2 regions of the Streptomyces sp. NPDC090025 genome follow, and region 2 is predicted to be linked to the other one. Evidence: riboswitches for the same ligand, from Rfam matches in the RefSeq annotation. Region 2 holds a riboswitch; the other holds the start of a gene.
The links. A riboswitch is a leader RNA that binds a small molecule or an ion and turns the genes downstream of it on or off. The one in region 2 is predicted to bind S-adenosylmethionine.
Positions count from the first base shown of each region.

Region 1: another riboswitch for S-adenosylmethionine. It lies ahead of thrC (threonine synthase); the one in region 2 lies ahead of ACIPXM_RS10850 (aminotransferase class V-fold PLP-dependent enzyme).

Region 1 is NZ_JBIVFL010000001.1:137,305-145,972, reverse strand. It holds gene ACIPXM_RS00705 (hypothetical protein) at 1-647, shown strand, start outside; gene ACIPXM_RS00700 (hypothetical protein) at 637-2,298, shown strand; gene groL (chaperonin GroEL) at 2,439-4,058, opposite strand; gene ACIPXM_RS00690 (cold-shock protein) at 4,432-4,635, opposite strand; gene ACIPXM_RS00685 (MoaD/ThiS family protein) at 5,168-5,446, opposite strand; gene thrC (threonine synthase) at 5,485-6,822, opposite strand; SAM riboswitch class I at 6,816-6,965, opposite strand; gene ACIPXM_RS00675 (glucosyl-3-phosphoglycerate synthase) at 7,087-8,031, shown strand; gene ACIPXM_RS00670 (isopeptide-forming domain-containing fimbrial protein) at 8,162-8,668, shown strand, end outside.
Region 2 is NZ_JBIVFL010000003.1:322,602-331,269, forward strand. It holds gene ACIPXM_RS10820 (NlpC/P60 family protein) at 1-759, opposite strand, end outside; gene ACIPXM_RS10825 (NlpC/P60 family protein) at 971-1,999, opposite strand; gene ACIPXM_RS10830 (NYN domain-containing protein) at 2,297-3,664, opposite strand; gene ACIPXM_RS10835 (hypothetical protein) at 3,708-3,950, opposite strand; gene ACIPXM_RS10840 (rhomboid family intramembrane serine protease) at 4,102-4,836, shown strand; gene ACIPXM_RS10845 (Lrp/AsnC family transcriptional regulator) at 4,833-5,114, shown strand; gene ACIPXM_RS10850 (aminotransferase class V-fold PLP-dependent enzyme) at 5,215-6,639, opposite strand; SAM riboswitch class IV at 6,824-6,940, opposite strand; gene trpD (anthranilate phosphoribosyltransferase) at 7,028-8,092, opposite strand; gene ACIPXM_RS10860 (cytochrome bc complex cytochrome b subunit) at 8,233-8,668, opposite strand, start outside.

The sequences.
Region 1 (8,668 bases), on a different contig from region 2:
ACGACGAGGTCCCCCTCGCCGTGCCGCAGCAGTTCAACTTCGTCAACACCGCGCACACGATGGACCAGTTCGGCGCGGTGACCGTCCGCGGCACCCTCGGCGCGAGCAGCACCTGCTACACGAAGCGCGACTGGGTCGCCCTCCAGGTGTCCTTCGACAACGGGCGCACCTGGGGCCAGGTCAAGGCGCTGCCCGTCAACGACTGGTGCGGCTACGAGTTCAAGATCTGGGGCTACGAGAACGCGCTCTACCGCGTCTACCACCCCGAGACGGACCGCTTCGTCACCAAGACGAGCAACCCCGTCCGCCTCTCCCGGATCCCCACCCGGATCGTCAACCTGTCGGTCACCCCTTCCCGCCCGACCACCGGCGGCAGCATGACCGTCAAGGGCCTGGTGCAGCAGAAGGTCAACGGCGTCTGGAAGGCCATGCCGGGCGCGCGCGTGACCTTCGTGTTCCTGCCCAAGGGTTCCAAGCCGAACGAGGGCCCCTGGTACCTGAACAAGAAGGACATCGCCACCAGCTCGTCGGGCACCGTCAGTTTCCGGACCACCAACTGGGGCGACGGCAGCTGGGGCCTTTTCCTCCAGGAGAAGAACGGTTACTTCTACAGCCAGTCGAGGGCGCTCTATGTCGATGCACGCTGATCTCCGACGGCTCTCCGCCGTCTCCCTCGTCACCGCCCTCACCCTCGGCGTCGCGGTCGGCCCGGCCTTCGCCGCCGACGAGCCCGCGAACCCCCTGGGCATCGGCCGTGCCGTCACCAACGACGCCCAGCGCGGCACCTTCCAGGTGACCGCCTGGACCGACGCCCCGCAGGCGAAGGTCACCGCCGTGTCGGCCAAGGTCCGGCAGGGCGGCACCGTCCTCGCCGAGATCGACTCGCTGCCGGAGGACACCGCACGCCGGGGCACGTTCGCGCTCCCCGTCGAGTCCACCCTGAAGCTCACCGAGGACGGCGGCACCATCCCGGCCCTCGGCACGTACGCGATCGACGTCACCGCCACCGACTCGGCGGGCAACACGGTCACCCGTACCGACGCGGGCACGCTCGACTTCACCCTGAAGCCGCAGCTGCGCTCCTTCAGCCTCGGCACCCCGAGCTGGTCCGACCGCAACGTGCACCCGAAGGGCACGCTGGTCGGCGTCCAGCCCGGCTCGAACGACGAGGTGCCGCTCACCGGGCGGACCGTGTCGTTCGACTCCTCGTACTACGAGGGTGCGCCCGGTAGCGCCGCGACCGACGAGACCGGCGCCTTCGAGGGCCAGCCGATCCCGGCCGCGGGCGTCTACGCCTGGTACACCGCCTCGTACACCGAGAACAGCACCGAGGTGCACGGCCGGACCACCTGGACCGCCAGCTCGAACGCGCAGACCAGGTCGCTGTCCGTCACCGCCCGCGCCGACAAGACCCGCGCGGTCCGCGGCGAGACCGTCACGGTCACCGGCCGGGTCACCGACCGGGACAACAGCGCCCCCGTCGCCGACCAGCCGGTGAAGGTGCGCCTCGGCGGCGGGCTCGCCAAGACCGTCGGCACCGACGCCGACGGCCGGTTCACCGCGGCGCTCATCGCCGCCCCCGTCTCCGACCCGAACAACGGCACCTCGGAGTCCTGGCAGGTCGAGTCCGCCGACCCGTACCAGTGGTTCAGCACCTCCGGCCGGATCGCCCTGCCGCTGGACTCCACGACCACGGTGACCGGGTACAAGCTGGCCACCGACGCCCGCCTGACCGTGACCGGCGAGCTCCGCTCCCCGTTCGAGCGCTGGGCGCCGTACTCGTCGATGCAGCAGGTGGTCCTGGAGCAGTCCCCGGACGGGAAGACCGGCTGGAAGCGGATCGCCTCCACCGACTTCTACAACAACGGTGTCCGCACCCCGTTCTCCGTCTCCGCCTGGAACAAGGGCGGCTGGTTCCGGGTCCGGCACGTGCTCAACGACACCTACGCGGAGTCGGTCGGCAAGCCGTTCCACGTGGTCCGCACCGACAGCCGGGTGCAGAGCCTGAAGGCGTCGCCGGACCCGGTCCGCAAGGGCGCCACGGTCACCGTGACCGGCTCGCTCCAGCACCTCACGAACGGCGCCTGGCGCGGCCTCGGCTCGCAGTCGGTGAGCGTGTGGTTCAAGCCCTGGGGCAAGACCACCTGGAAGCAGGTCGCCACCGGCAAGTCCGCGGCGAACGGCTCCGTCGCGGTGAAGACCAAGGCGAGCGCCGACGGCTGGTACCAGATCCGCTACTACGGTGACGGCAGCCACTTCCAGGCGACGAGCGGCCAGGACTGGGTCGACGTCCGCTGACCCGTCTCATGTCATGACGCCGGTCCTGTGCTCGGGACCCCGTAACGACAGAAGGGCGGCACCCCCTCAGGGGTGCCGCCCTTCCGCGTCAGCTCAACTGCTCAACTGCTCAACCGCTCATGAACTCCGATCCGTCAGGATCAGAAGTCCATGTCACCGCCCGGCATGCCGCCGGCCGGGGCCGCGGCCTTCTCCGGCTTGTCGGCGATGACGGCCTCGGTGGTGAGGAACAGCGCGGCGATGGAGGCCGCGTTCTGCAGCGCGGAACGCGTCACCTTCGCCGGGTCGATGATGCCCTCGGCGATCATGTCGACGTACTCGCCCGTGGCGGCGTTCAGACCGTGGCCGACGGCCAGGTTGCGCACCTTCTCCACGACGACGCCACCCTCGAGACCACCGTTGACGGCGATCTGCTTGAGCGGGGCCTCCAGGGCCAGCTTGACGATCGCGGCACCGGTGGCCTCGTCGCCGTCCAGCTCCAGCTTCTCGAAGACCGAGGAAGCCTGCAGCAGGGCCACGCCGCCACCGGCGACGATGCCCTCCTCGACGGCCGCCTTCGCGTTGCGCACGGCGTCCTCGATGCGGTGCTTGCGCTCCTTGAGCTCGACCTCGGTCGCGGCACCGGCCTTGATGACGGCGACGCCACCGGCGAGCTTCGCCAGGCGCTCCTGGAGCTTCTCGCGGTCGTAGTCCGAGTCCGAGTTCTCGATCTCGGCGCGGATCTGGTTCACGCGACCGGCGACCTGCTCGCTGTCACCGGCACCGTCGACGATGGTGGTCTCGTCCTTGGTGATGACGACCTTGCGGGCGCGGCCCAGGAGGTCGAGACCGGCGTTCTCCAGCTTGAGGCCGACCTCCTCGGAGATGACCGTGCCGCCGGTGAGGATGGCGATGTCGTTCAGCATGGCCTTACGACGGTCACCGAAGCCCGGGGCCTTGACGGCGACGGACTTGAAGGTGCCACGGATCTTGTTGACGACCAGGGTCGACAGGGCCTCGCCCTCGACGTCCTCGGCGATGATCAGCAGCGGCTTGCCCGACTGCATGACCTTCTCCAGGAGCGGGAGCAGGTCCTTCACGGAGGAGATCTTGGAGTTGACGATCAGGAGGTACGGGTCCTCGAGGGCCGCCTCCATGCGCTCCATGTCGGTGGCGAAGTACGCCGAGATGTAGCCCTTGTCGAAGCGCATGCCCTCGGTGAGCTCGAGCTCGAGCCCGAAGGTCTGCGACTCCTCGACGGTGATGACGCCTTCCTTGCCGACCTTGTCCATCGCCTCGGCGATGAGCTCGCCGATCTGGGTGTCGGCGGCGGAGATGGAGGCGGTGGAGGCGATCTGCTCCTTGGTCTCGACCTCCTTGGCCTGGTCGAGCAGCGCACCGGAGACGGCCTCGACGGCCTTCTCGATGCCGCGCTTGAGGGCCATCGGGTTGGCACCGGCGGCCACGTTGCGCAGGCCCTCGCGGACGAGCGCCTGGGCGAGCACGGTGGCGGTGGTCGTACCGTCGCCGGCGACGTCGTCCGTCTTCTTGGCGACTTCCTTGACCAGCTCGGCGCCGATCTTCTCGTACGGGTCCTCGAGCTCGATCTCCTTGGCGATGGAGACACCATCGTTGGTGATCGTGGGGGCGCCCCACTTCTTCTCGAGGACGACGTTGCGACCCTTCGGGCCGAGGGTGACCTTGACGGCGTCAGCGAGCTGGTTCATGCCGCGCTCGAGACCGCGCCGGGCCTCCTCGTCGAACGCGATGATCTTGGCCATGTGAAGTGGTCCTCCCGGACATGGGGTGGATAACGCTCCTGGACCGCGCCGACGCCCGCGACGGACGGTACGCGCCGAGCGGTTCCTTCCCCACTCGGTGAGCGACCTCGTCAGCCGATCCTCGTAGCACTCTCACCTTCAGAGTGCTAACGCCAATGATTAGCACTCGACCTAGGAGAGTGCAAGCGACTCAGGAGGATCCGCACCCCTCGGGCCACCCCACCGGCCACCCCACGGGCCACCCCACGGGCCACCCCTCACAAGCCTCCGCGGCCCAGGGCCCCGCACCCCCGGACACGGACGAAGGGCCCGCCCCCTCTCGGGAAGCGAGCCCTTCGCCTGGAAGTGCGTCGGTCGGCCGATCGCGCCGTGCTCAGACGGCGATCTTGACCATGTCCGCCTGCGGGCCCTTCTGACCCTGCGAGATCTCGAACTCCACCCGCTGACCCTCTTCGAGGGAGCGGTAGCCGTCCATCTGGATCGCGCTGTAGTGGACGAAAACATCCGCACCACCGTCGACCGCGATGAAGCCGTAGCCCTTCTCCGCGTTGAACCACTTGACGGTGCCCTGAGCCATGCCTAACTCCCCTATTACTGGCCCTTGCGCGGATCCGCACTTCGCGGACCCGGGTCAGACCCTGCGCCGGAACGCGTCGACCGCGGCTGAATGTATCTGTCCAACTGCCCTCTGCAACAGGTCAATCGGACGAGAATTCTGGGCACGCCGGAAAGCGGAATTAGGGAGAATCCCCAGGATCACGGGGCAAGTCGGGCCCGACAAAACGCGCAGAAGGCGCAGAAGACACGGGGGGACCAAGGCACTTTGGCTACTTCTTGTCGTGCTCGGACGCATTCTCATATGCGTCTGGCATGCGCGACGGAGGCGACTTCCCCAACTCTACCGCGCTCAACCATGCAGAATTGCCCCCTCCGCTTCTTAGCGCGGAAGGGGCAATTCAGATACTCCGGGTACTGACGAGTACGTCAGTGGCAATACGGGTGGCAATACGGGTATGTCGGACGGTCCCGACAGGCAGACGGACAGACGGGCAGACCGACAGACCGAACAGACAGGCCGAGGGACCGACGGGCCGACAGACCGACGGGGCTCAGCAGCCGCCCGCGACCGCCGGGATGATCGAGATGCCCGCGCCGTCCGGCGTGGCCGTCTCCAGGCCCTGCTCGAAGCGCACGTCGTCGTCGTTCACGTACACGTTCACGAAGCGGCGCAGCTTGCCCTGGTCGTCCAGGACGCGGGCGGCGATGCCCGTGTGGTTCTTCTCCAGGTCGGCGATGACCTCGGCGAGGGTGCCGCCCTCGGCGGCGACCTCGGCCTGACCGCCGGTGTAGGTGCGGAGGATGGTGGGGATGCGGACGTTCACGGCCATGGGTCTCGCGCCTTTCGGAGCTTCGGAGGTACGGCGGTTCAGTGGGCCAGGCCCGCGTCGCGGAACGCGTCCAGGCTCGGGCGGATGGTGGCGGTCGCCTGCGCGCCCTCGGCCACCGCGTCCAGGGTCTTGAGGCCGTCGCCGGTGTTGAGGACGACGGTGGTGAGGGAGGGGTCCAGGAGACCGTTCTCGACGAGCTTCTTCGTCACGCCGACGGTCACGCCGCCCGCGGTCTCCGCGAAGATGCCCTCGGTACGGGCCAGGATCCGGATCGCCTCGACGACCTGCTCGTCGTTCACGTCCTCCACGGCGCCGCCGGTGCGGCGCGCGATGTCGAGGACGTACGGGCCGTCGGCCGGGTTGCCGATCGCCAGCGACTTGGCGATGGTGTTCGGCTTCTGCGGGCGCACCACGTCGTGCCCGGCCTTGAAGGCGGCGGACACCGGGGAGCAGCCCTCGGCCTGGGCGCCGAAGATCTTGTACGGCTTGTCCTCGACCAGGCCCAGCTTGATGAGCTCCTGCAGACCCTTGTCGATCTTGGTGAGCTGGGATCCTGACGCGATCGGGATGACCAGCTGGTCCGGGATCACCCAGCCGAGCTGCTCGCAGATCTCGTACGCGAGGGTCTTGGAGCCCTCTCCGTAGTACGGGCGCAGGTTGACGTTGACGAAGCCCCAGCCCTCGCCCAGCGGGTCGCCGATGAGCTCCGAGCAGAAGCGGTTGACGTCGTCGTAGTTGCCCTCGATGGCGACCAGGTCGCCGCCGTACACCGCGGCCATCACGACCTTGCCCTGCTCCAGGTCGTGCGGGATGAACACGCAGGAGCGGAAGCCGGCCCGGGCGGCGGCGGCGCCGACCGCGCCGGCCAGGTTGCCGGTGGAGGAGCAGGACAGGGTGGTGAAGCCGAAGGCGCGGGCGGCCTCGATGGCCTGGGCGACGACCCGGTCCTTGAAGGAGTGGGTCGGGTTGCCGGAGTCGTCCTTGACGAACAGCTTGCCGGGCTCGACACCGAGCTCGCGGGCCAGGTTGTCGGCCTTGACCAGGTGGGTCCAGCCCGGGTTCAGGTTGGGCTTGTCGGCGACGTCGGCCGGTACGGGCAGCAGCGGGGCGTAGCGCCAGATGTTGGCGGGACCGGCCTCGATGCGCTTGCGCAGCGCCTCGGGGTCACCGGTCGGCAGGTCGTACGCCACTTCGAGCGGGCCGAAACACAGCTCGCAGGCGAAGATCGGGCCGAGCGGGAAGGTCTCCCCGCACTCGCGGCAGGAGAGTCCGGAAGCGGGACCGAGGTCGACGGCGCCGGAGGTACCGGGGGTGGTGGCGGTGGTTCCGGGTGCGACGGTCTGAACAGCCATGGAGGCGAGGCCCTTTCTCCTCATCTTCCTCATGGCGCACTTCGCCATGAGACGGATTTGGCACCTTCCCTAGTCGGTGGGACCTCGCTGGATGACGAGACTGATGACCGACTGGAGGGTTGCCGGGGCTTCAACGGGCCGTTTCCCTCTGCCCCTCTGGATGAGCGGTATTCGATTGTGGAACGCGGTCGGCACCCCGACATGCATCGGGCATCCGCGTTGTTCAAGACTGTAACCGAAGCCTTCGATGGTGGAGACGCGCGTCCGAACCGCGAGATGGAGATCACGTTGCTGGAAGAAGTGGAGCGCTGGCTGGACCGGCGGTCCTGGTCCGTGGCCGACCGTCCGCTGGAAGCGATCCTCGCCGCCAAACGGGGCACCACGGTCAGCGTGGTGCTGCCCGCGCTCGACGAGGAGGCCACGGTCGGCACGATCGTCGCCGCGATCAGGGCCGAGCTGATGACCGAGGCGGTGCCGCTGGTCGACGAGCTGGTGGTGATCGACTCGGGCTCCACCGACCGGACGGCGGAGGTCGCCGCGGCGGCCGGGGCGCGGGTGGTGGCCAGGGACGCGATCCTGCCCCGGATACCGGCCGTGCCCGGCAAGGGCGAGGTGCTGTGGCGGTCACTCCTGGTGACCAGCGGGGACATCGTCTGCTTCGTGGACGCGGACCTGAGGGACTTCTCCGCCGACTTCGTGACCGGCATCGTCGGCCCGCTGCTCACCGACCCCGACGTGGCCTTCGTGAAGGCCATGTACGACCGCCCGCTCGGCGACACCCCAGGTCAGGGCGGCCGGGTGACGGAGCTGGTGGCCCGCCCGCTGCTCAATCTGCACTGGCCGCCGCTCGCCGGTTTCGTCCAGCCGCTGGGCGGCGAGTACGCGGCGCGCCGCTCGCTGCTCGAACGGCTGCCGTTCCCCGTCGGTTACGGAGTGGAGCTGGGCCTGCTGGTCGACGCGCTGCACACGGTGGGCCTCGACGCGCTCGCCCAGGTGGACGTCGGGGTGCGCAAGCACCGGCACCAGGACGGGCAGGCGCTCGGCCGGATGGCGGCGGCGATCTACCGGACGGCGCAGGTACGGCTGTCCCGCGGCCATCTGGTGCGGCCCGAGCTGACCCAGTTCGAGCGCGGCGCGGACGGCTTCGTGCCGCGCACCCACCCGGTCGACACCGAGGAGCGGCCGCCGATGACGGAGATCGCGGAGTACGAGGAGCGGCGCAGCGTGGCGTGAGACGTACGGACGTGAGTCGTACGGCCGTGAGTCGTACGGCAGGGCAGGGCGCCCCGGCCGACGCACAGCGTGGACACGCCAGGCGTGGCGTACACCGAATAATGCGCCTTTCTGCCTAAATTTCCGTTCCATGCGGTTCATGCGGTTCACCTTCAAGCGGTTCACCTTCACGCGGTTCAGAACTCCGGGAATCCTGCTGGCCACGCTCGGCCTCGCCGCCGGGGCGCTCTCCCTCACCGGAGCGGGCCCGGCGGCGGCCGATGTCGTCGAGCCGTTCGGCAAGCGCTACGACGAGTCGCTGTACGGCGACTTCATCACCATCGGCAACACGGTCATCGGCTGTCCCACCGCCCCCGCCGACATGGCGGCCCGCTGCAAGACCGCCGGCTCGGGGCAGGGCTCGGACAACAACAACACCTTCGACATGCGGCGGATCGACACCGCGGGCATGGGCGGCGACCTGGGGTCGAGCACCGGGAAGGTCGAGATCCCGCCCGGTGCGACCGTCGTGTACGCGCGGCTGTTCTGGGGCGGCAACGACGGCACCTACCGGGGGCCGAGCGGTGCCCAGCTGGCCCGCTGCGACATCTCCGGCGCCGACGTGTCGCCGTCCCCCGGCGACCACGCCACCACCGCC
Region 2 (8,668 bases):
GCAGTCGAAGGCGGACGGTCCGGTCGCGCCCCACACATAAGGGCTGCCGATCACGCTGCGGGCGGCCATCACCGCGGCGGCGGCGCGCGAGGGGCCGAGGTCGGCGAGCGGCGGGAGTTCCTCGTCGAAGGCGGCGCGGCCGGACCGGGAGGCCCGCTCGAAGCCCTCGCGCTCGTCGACGGAGAGCGAGGCGAGCACCCGGCGGGCCTCGGCGAGCTTGTGCTCGACGGTGCGCTTGTGGCGGGCCACCTCGGTGCGGCTGCGGTCCAGTTCGACGAGGGCCCGGCCGGCCTCGGCGCGCTGCTGGGACAGGGCGCGCAGTTCGCGGCGGAGTTCGCCGAGTGCGGCACCCTGCCGGGCGGTGACCCGGTCGAGCACGGAGGCCCGTTCGAGATAGCTGTCCGGGTTCGAGGAGAGCAGCAGGGCGAGCGCCGGGTCCATGCCGCCGGAGCGGTACTGGGCGCCCGCGACCGAACCGAGCGCGCCGCGCATCAGGTTGATCCGTTCCTGGGCGCGGGCCAGCGAGTCCTGGGCCAGCGAGACGGTGCGGCGCAGCGCGTCGGCCTTCTCGTCGGCCTGGTTGTAGCCCTCGGTGGCGCGCTCGGCCTCCTCGAAGAGCCGGTCGACGGTGGCCCTGGTCGCCTCCGGTCCGGTGCCGCCGGGGTCGGCGTGCGCGGGGACGGCGCCGAGTGCCGTGGCCGCGGTGGCCGCGGCGGCGGTGAGGACGGTGACCCTGGCGGGTCGGCGGTGGGACGCCACGGACAGCGCTCCTCGGCTCGGCGGACTCGACGGACTGGCGCGGCAGACAGTAGCCGGTGATCACTCCAGGTCCAACGAAGCCGTCGGGCACACAAAGTGACGCCCCGCCGGAGACCACAGGTCACCGGCGGGGCGTCACGTCAGTTCGGGATCCGACGAACCACCCGTTCGGAGGGCGGGCGCGTCGCGTCGGGCGTCCGGGGCGGGTGCGTCAGATGCGCACGCCGAACTGGAAGGTGCCCATGTAGTTCATCGACTCGTAGCGGACCACGGCGCCGGGCTTGGGCGAGTGCAGGATGGTGTTGTTGCCCGCGTACAGACCCACGTGCGACAGGCCGTTGAAGAAGACCAGGTCGCCCGGCTTGAGCTGGCTGCGGCCGATCTTCACGCCGTCGTTCTGCTGGGTGTAGGTGGTGCGGGTGAGGTCGACGCCGGCCTGGCGGTAGGCCCACATCGTCAGACCGGAGCAGTCGTACGAGTTGGGGCCCTCGGCGCCGGAGACGTACGGCTTGCCGAGCTGGGTGGCGGCGGCGCTCAGGGCGGCGGCGCCGCGCTGCGAGGCGGGCACCTCGTTGCCGAGGTTCACCCGCTCACCGGCGGCGCGGCTGGCCCGCTGCTCGTCCTGCTGGAGCTTGGCGCGCTCGGCGGCGGTCAGCGTGTTGAGCAGCTTGCGCGCCTCGGCGAGCTTGCCCTGGAACTTCTTCTTCTTGTCGCCGAGGGTCTTGCGGACGTCCTCGAGGTCGGCGAGCTTCGTCGTCGCCTCGGCCCGCTGCTGAGCGAGGGTGCGCTGCTTGGCCTGGATGGACGTGAGCACGTCGGCCTGCTTGGCGCCGAGCTGGTCGATCGCGGACGCCTTGTCGAGATAGGTGTCCGGGTCGGCGGAGAGGAAGAGCTGGAGCGCCGGGTCGATGCCGCCGGAGCGGTACTGCGCGGTGGCGACCGAACCGATCTGGCCGCGCAGGGTGTTGAGCTCCTGCTGGCCGCGGGCGACCTTGTCCTGGAGGGCGCCGATCTCCTTCTGGAGCTTCTCGCGGCGCTCGTCGGCCTGGTTGAACTGCTCCGTGGCCTCTTCGGCCTCGTGGTTGAGCTTGTCGACCTTCGACTTGACCTCGTCGATCTTCGGCTTCGGGGCCGCCTGTGCACCGGACTGGGCGGAGAGCGCGACGGCCGCTGCGGCGGTCGCGGTGAGCACGGTCACACGGGTGCGGCTCGGCTGCTTGGGACGACGGTGGGACGCCACGGGGGCAGTCTCCTTCTTCCTCGAGCCGCCCAACCGGTCTTCGGCAGGCGGGACCAACGCCGCCATCCGGGATGGATGATCAACCGTGCGAAGGTTCGAGCCCCGACCTTAGTGACCATCTTGTGATCAGTTCAAATCCCAATGGTCAAAATCTCACTCACGACACAACTTATTTACCGACATCGCACGCGCAGTAGTGGTCAGTTGACCCTGCGCGGAGAAGGAAACGGGCTTAACGGACAAGCCTGACGAGTCGTGACGAGACATGGCGAGACGTGGCGAGTACCGCCGGAACCGCTAGGAAAGCCGCGAAAGCCGCTTGAGCAGCAGCGCCGACGCGACCGGCCGCGCACCGGACTTGGCGACCCCGTCGGCCACCTCACGGTCGCTGGACACCACGACCACCGGCCGCCCGTGCGGCTCGGCGCGCACCAGCTGCCGGATCAACTCGTCGGCCGTGACACCCGGCTTGGAGAACAGCACCCGCACCCCGCGCGGCGGCGCGAGCAGCACCGGCGCCGCCAGCTCCGCCCCGTCGAACACACAGGTGACCTCGGCGCCCGACCGGGCCGCGAGCGCGGAGAGCCCGCCGAGCAGCCGCAGCCGCTGCTTCTCCAGCGGCATGGTCGGATAGCCGGTCTTCGTCACGTTGTAGCCGTCCACCACCAGGTGCGCCTGGGGCAGTTCGAGCAGCTGGTCCAGGAGCGCCGGGTCGGTCTCCGACAGCGCGCGGGCCGCGATGTCCTTCGGCGACATCCGCCCCGGCTCCACCGCGTCCACCAGATCCGCCGGGTGCATCGCGGCCGGGGGCAGCGCGAGTTCCCTGCGCAGCCCCTGCGCCGCGTCGAGCACGGTGTCGAGCAGCAGCCGCAGCCGCATGTCCTCGACCGAACGCCCCTCGCGGGACGCCCTGCGGCTGCCTTCGAGGGCGGCCTCGACCTCACCGAGCCGGGCCTTCAGCCGCCGGGTCTCGCTCTCCGCCGCCGACACCTGGGCGGCGGACTCGGTCCGCGCGGTGTCCATCTCGGCCTGGATCCGGCGCAGCGCCGCCTCGCCGCGCTTCACGTCGCTCTGCGCGCTGCGCAGCTTGCGGTGAAGCGATTCGGCTTCCTTGCGGGCGGCCTCCAGGTCGCGCCGCAGCTGCTCGGTCTCGGACCTGGCCCGGTCCTTGGCGGCGCCGACCTCCTCGCGCAGCCGCTCCAGTTCGCGGCGGCCCGCCTCGTCGGCGCGCTCGGCGTCGGCCCGCTCGGCCTCCTCGCCCGCGGCGGCGACCAGCTTGCCCCAGCCGGCCGGGCGCAGCACATAGGCGGCCGCGGCGACGTCGACCGGGTCGGCGGCGGCGGGCGGCGCGCCGGACTCGACGGACCCGGCCAGCTCCGGCTGGGTCTCCTTGAACCGCTCGCCGATCCGCTGCCGGAACAGCGGGTCGCTCTCCAGGGCGGCGGCCATCGCGTTCCCGGCGAACTTGGCCCGCCGGGAGGCGGTGAAGCGGGCGTACTGGCGCAGCGGGGCGGGCAGCTCAGCGACGGTCAGGCCGCCGAAGGCGTCCGCGACAAGCGCGACCACCTTGCGCCGTACGGCCTCGGGCAGCGGTCGGTCGAGCGCCTCGGCGGCATCGTCGCCCGCCGAGCCCGCCGGCTCATCACCGTGCGCGGGCTGCGCCACGATCCGTCACCCTCTTCCTGTCTCGCCCTCGCCGGGCCGCTCCTCAGGAAGCGGCGCCGGGCCTGTCCACCAATTCGATCTGGTCCACCGCGTTGCACCAACGGCAGCGGACCGACTCGATGGTCTCACTGACCACCTCGCGCTCCTCGACCTTGGGCTCTCCGGCGAGGTCCAGATGGACGTACTCCACGACCTTGGACGAGCGCGTCACGTCGAAGCGGGTCAGATTGCCGCAGAGGGTGCAGCGCCAGCGGGTCTCGGCGGTCGGCAGGGGAACCGTCGTCATCGTGCCGTCCTCTTTCCGTACGAGGAATTACGGGCCCGCGGTGCGCCGTCGAACTGCGGGAGTACTGCCCGTAACCCTACGGCCTCACGGGTACCCCGGGGCACGGCGAGGCACTCTGTCCAGGTGGGGCCGGGTACGCCATGATCTGTCCATGATCGACTGGCGGGGCGCGGCCCTCGGCGCCTGGCGCGGCGCCCGCAACGGGCCGACCATGACGTACGGCCTCATCGCCGCCTGCGTGCTGTTCTTCGCGGCCAGTCCGGTGTCCGGTCTGAACCCCGGCTTCGGCACCGGCGACCAGCTGCTCGCCGCGCAGGGCGCCTACTTCCAGCGCTGGGGCGTGATCCCGGCCGAGCTGATACGGGGCGAGCCGCGCGCCCTGCTCACCCCGCTGACCGCGCTGTTCGTGCACGGCAGCTGGCTGCACCTGCTCGGGAACATGCTGTTCCTGTACGTGTTCGGCGCGATGACCGAGGAGCGGATGGGGCCCTTCGCGTTCGGCCTGTTCTATCTGGGCGTCGGCTACGTGGCGCTGCTCGGGTACGCGGCGGCGCACGCGGACAGCGAGCAGACCCTGGTGGGGGCGTCGGGCGCGATCTCCGGGGTGCTCGGCGCGTTCCTCTATCTCTTCCCGCGCGCCCGGGTGACGAGCCTGTTCCCCTTCCTCTTCTTCCTGCCGCTGCGGTTCCCCGCCTGGATCGTGCTGATCTTCTGGTTCGTGCTCCAGTGGCTGGCGGCGCGCGCGGCCGGGGCGGGCCCCGGGGTCGCCTACCTGGCGCACGTCATCGGCTTCGCGGCCGGCTTCCTCTACGCGTGGGCCCGCTACAGACGGGGGGTTAGAGTGAAGCCACCAGCCGCGGCCACCGAGGGAGAAAGCCAGCCGTGATCACCGCGATCGTGCTCATCAAGACCAGCGTGGACCGCATCCCCGAGATCGCCGAGGCCATCGCCGCGATCGATTCGGTCAGCGAGGTCTTCTCGGTCACCGGCACCTACGACCTGATCGCCATGGTCCGGGTGGGCCGCCACGACGACCTGGCCGACATCATCCCCGGCCAGATCTCCAAGATCCCCGGCGTCGAGGGCACCGACACCCATGTCGCCTTCCGCGCCTACTCGCAGCACGAGCTGGATGCGGCCTTCGCCATCGGCCTGGAGTCCTGACCGCTCTCTCGGCGAATTCCGGCGGATTTCGGCGACTTTCGGCAACGGTGAAGCCGGCCTCTCCCCCGCGGGAGGCCGGCTTCACCCGTACGGGGGACTCTCAGCCGCGGTCCGGGACGCAGCGGCCGTCCTCGGTGCGGTACTTCCACTGGGCGCCGTCGCGGACCAGCTCCTTGACCGCGCCGACGAACCGCTCGACGTGCTCGTCGGGGGTGCCCGCGCCGAAGCTGACCCGGATGGCGTTCAGGCTGCGCTCGCCGGGGGCGGCCTCGGGGGCGCCGCACTCGCCCGGGTCCTGCGGGTCGCTGCCGAGCAGGGTGCGGACCAGCGGGTGGGCGCAGAACAGTCCGTCGCGGACGCCGATGCCGTACTCGGCGGAGAGCGCGGCGGCGAAGTGGGAGCTGTTCCAGCCCTCCACCACGAAGGAGATGACGCCGACGCGGGGCGCGTCGTCGCCGAACAGCGACAGCACCCGCACCTCGGGGACGTCGGCGAGACCGGCGCGGACGGTGTCGATCAGGTGCCGCTCGCGGGCCACCAGGCGGTCGAAGCCCGCCTCGGTGAGCGCCTTGCAGGCGCTCGCGACGGCGTAGACGCCGATCACGTTGGGCGAACCGGCCTCGTGGCGGGCGGCGGTGGTGTGCCACTCCACGTCGACGCCGCCGTCGGCGCGGCGGGCCACGGTGCGGGAGGCGCCGCCGCCCGCGAGGTAGGGCTCGGCGGTCTGGAGCCAGTCGGCGCGTCCGGCGAGGACGCCGGAGCCGAACGGCGCGTACAGCTTGTGGCCGGAGAACGCGACCCAGTCGACGTCGAGTTCGCGCACGGAGACCGGGTGGTGCGGGGCGAGCTGGGCGGCGTCCAGGACGATCCGGGCGCCGTGCGCGTGGGCGGCGGCGGCGAGTTCGCGCACCGGCCACAGTTCGCCGGTGACGTTGGAGGCGCCGGTCACGCAGACCAGGGCGGGGCCGTAGGGGTCGCGGTCGGCGAGCGCCCGCTCCAGGGTGGCGACGGCCTCGTCGGGGGTGCGGGGCGCGTTGAGGTAGGTGACGTTCGCGTCCTGCCAGGGCAGCAGCGAGGCGTGGTGCTCGGTCTCGAAGACGAAGACCTGGCAGTCGGCGGGCACCACCCGGGCGAGCAGGTTGAGCGAGTCGGTGGTGGAGCGGGTGAAGACGACCTGGTCGCCGGGGCGGCAGTCGAGGAACTCGGCGACGGTGGCGCGGCTGTTCTCGAACAGGTCGGTGGAGAGCTGCGAGAGGTACCCGGCGCCGCGGTGGACGCTGCCGTAGTACGGGGCGTAGGCGGCCACGTCGTCCCAGACGCGCTGGAGCGCGGGGGCGCTGGCGGCGTAGTCGAGGGCCGCGTAGCTGACCTCGCCGCCGGTGACGAGCGGGACGGTGACATCGCGGCCGAGGACCGGCAGCGGGGCGTCGCAGCAGGGGTCGCCGTCGGTGGCGGCGGCACCGGCGGCGGTGGCGGAGGAAGCGGCGGTGACGGTGGCGGCGGCGGTGTTCGGGTACGCGGACATAACGGTGTCTCCCGGCAGAAAAGGGGCGCGAAAAGGCGTGATGATCCCGTGGAGCGGCAGCGCACAAGGGGGTGCCGCGGACGGGTGAAGGGGGTGGAGAAGGGGCCGGAAGGGCCCTAACGCATTCGCTTGCTCACGAGACAACACTCCCTAGAGGACCAAGGACCCCAGGGTGACGCGCAGGGGTCCGCGCTTGCCACAGGCTTCTGCACATGCGGCCTGGTCTTCACCCGGGGCACCCCGCCACGGACGGAGGGTTGCCGGACAGCCAGCCGGGGCTTTGTCGCTGTCACTCATGACCTGGTCAAGAACTTATGCCAGACGATCACGACGACGCAACCCCGTCCCGGCATCCGGGACGGGGTCGTCATCGTGCGTTCACATGCCGTCAGGCGTTGCTGGCCGCGATCCACCGGTCCAGGCTGGCCCGGGCCGCGCCCGAGTCGATGGCGGCGGCGGCCCGGTCGATACCGGCCCGCAGCTGCTCCGCCAGGGTGCCCTGGCCCGGTTCGAGCGCGGTCAGCGCCGCCGCCGCGTTCAGCAGCACCGCGTCCCTGACCGGCCCGGTCTCCCCCGCGAGCAGCCGCCGGGCCACGTCCGCGTTGTACGACGGGTCGCCACCGCGCAGCGCGTCCAGGGTGACCGGGGTGATGCCGACGTCCCGGGGGTCGAACCGCTCCTCGCGGACCGTGCCGCCGCCCACCACCCACACCCGGGAGGTGCCGGTGGTGGTCAGCTCGTCAAGGCCGTCGTCGCCGCGGAACACCAGCGCCGAGTTGCCGCGCGCGGCGAGCACCCCGGCGACGATCGGCGCCATCCGGGGATCGGCCACGCCGACCGCCTGGGCGCGCACCTGGGCCGGGTTGGTCAGCGGGCCGAGCACGTTGAAGGTGGTGCGGATGCCGAGCTGGCCGCGGGCCGCGGCGACGTGCCGCAGCGAGGGGTGGAACCGTACGGCGAAGCAGATGGTGATGCCCGCCTCCTCGGCGACCTCGGCGACCCGGCGCGGGGTCAGGTCGAGGTTGATGCCGAGCTTCTCCAGGACGTCGGACGAGCCGGAGGCGGAGGACGCGGCCCGGTTGCCGTGCTTGACGACCTTGGTGCCGGTGCCGGCCACCACGATCGACGCCATGGTGGAGATGTTCACCGTCTTGGCGCCGTCGCCGCCGGTGCCGACGATGTCGACGGCCGGGCCCGGCACCTCGATGACGTTGGCGTGCGCGTACATCGTGCGGACCAGACCGGTGATCTCCTCGACCGTCTCGCCCTTGGCGCGCAGCGCCACCATGAACCCGGCGATCTGCGCGTCGGTCGCCTCGCCGCGCATGATGAGGTCCATCGCCCAGGCGGTGTCGTCGGCGGACAGGTTCCGTCCTTCGAGAAGGCCGTTCAGCAGGGCGGGCCAGGAGCGGCCCGCCGCTGAATCGCTCCCAGCGGGGTGCACAGCGCTCATGACAGCTCCTGATCGGTTCCACGGATTCGGGTGCTCCCACCCTATCGACCCCCGGGTACGGCAAAGAGCCCCGTCCATCGAATGGACGGGGCTCCCGCTGTGGCGACCTTGCTCGGTGAGCCGGTCAGAGGACCGGTGGATCAGTGGTGGCCGTGGCCGCTCTCGATCTCCCGGTACTCCTCGGCGGTGGGCTTGGCGACCTGGTTGTCGTCGCCGTAGTAACCCCGGTTGAGCTTGATCCGGAGCTTCTGCAGGGGGCCGACCTTGCGCTCGACACCGTTCTCGTCGACCGTCGCGGGCAGCTCGGCCGGCGCGTACTGCTCGTGCGCGGTGAGCTTGTAGCGCTCGCCCTGGCTGAGCGGCTGGTGGACCTCGACGAACTCACCGTGCGGCAGGCGCTTGATGATGCCGGACTCGCGCCCGTGCAGCACCTTCTCCTTGTCCCGGCGCTGCAGGCCGAGGCAGATCCGCTTGGTGACGATGAACGCGATGACCGGACCGACGAAGAAGAAGATCCGCACGAACCAGGTGATCGAGTTGATCGACAGGTGGAAGTGGGTCGCCCAGAGGTCGTTT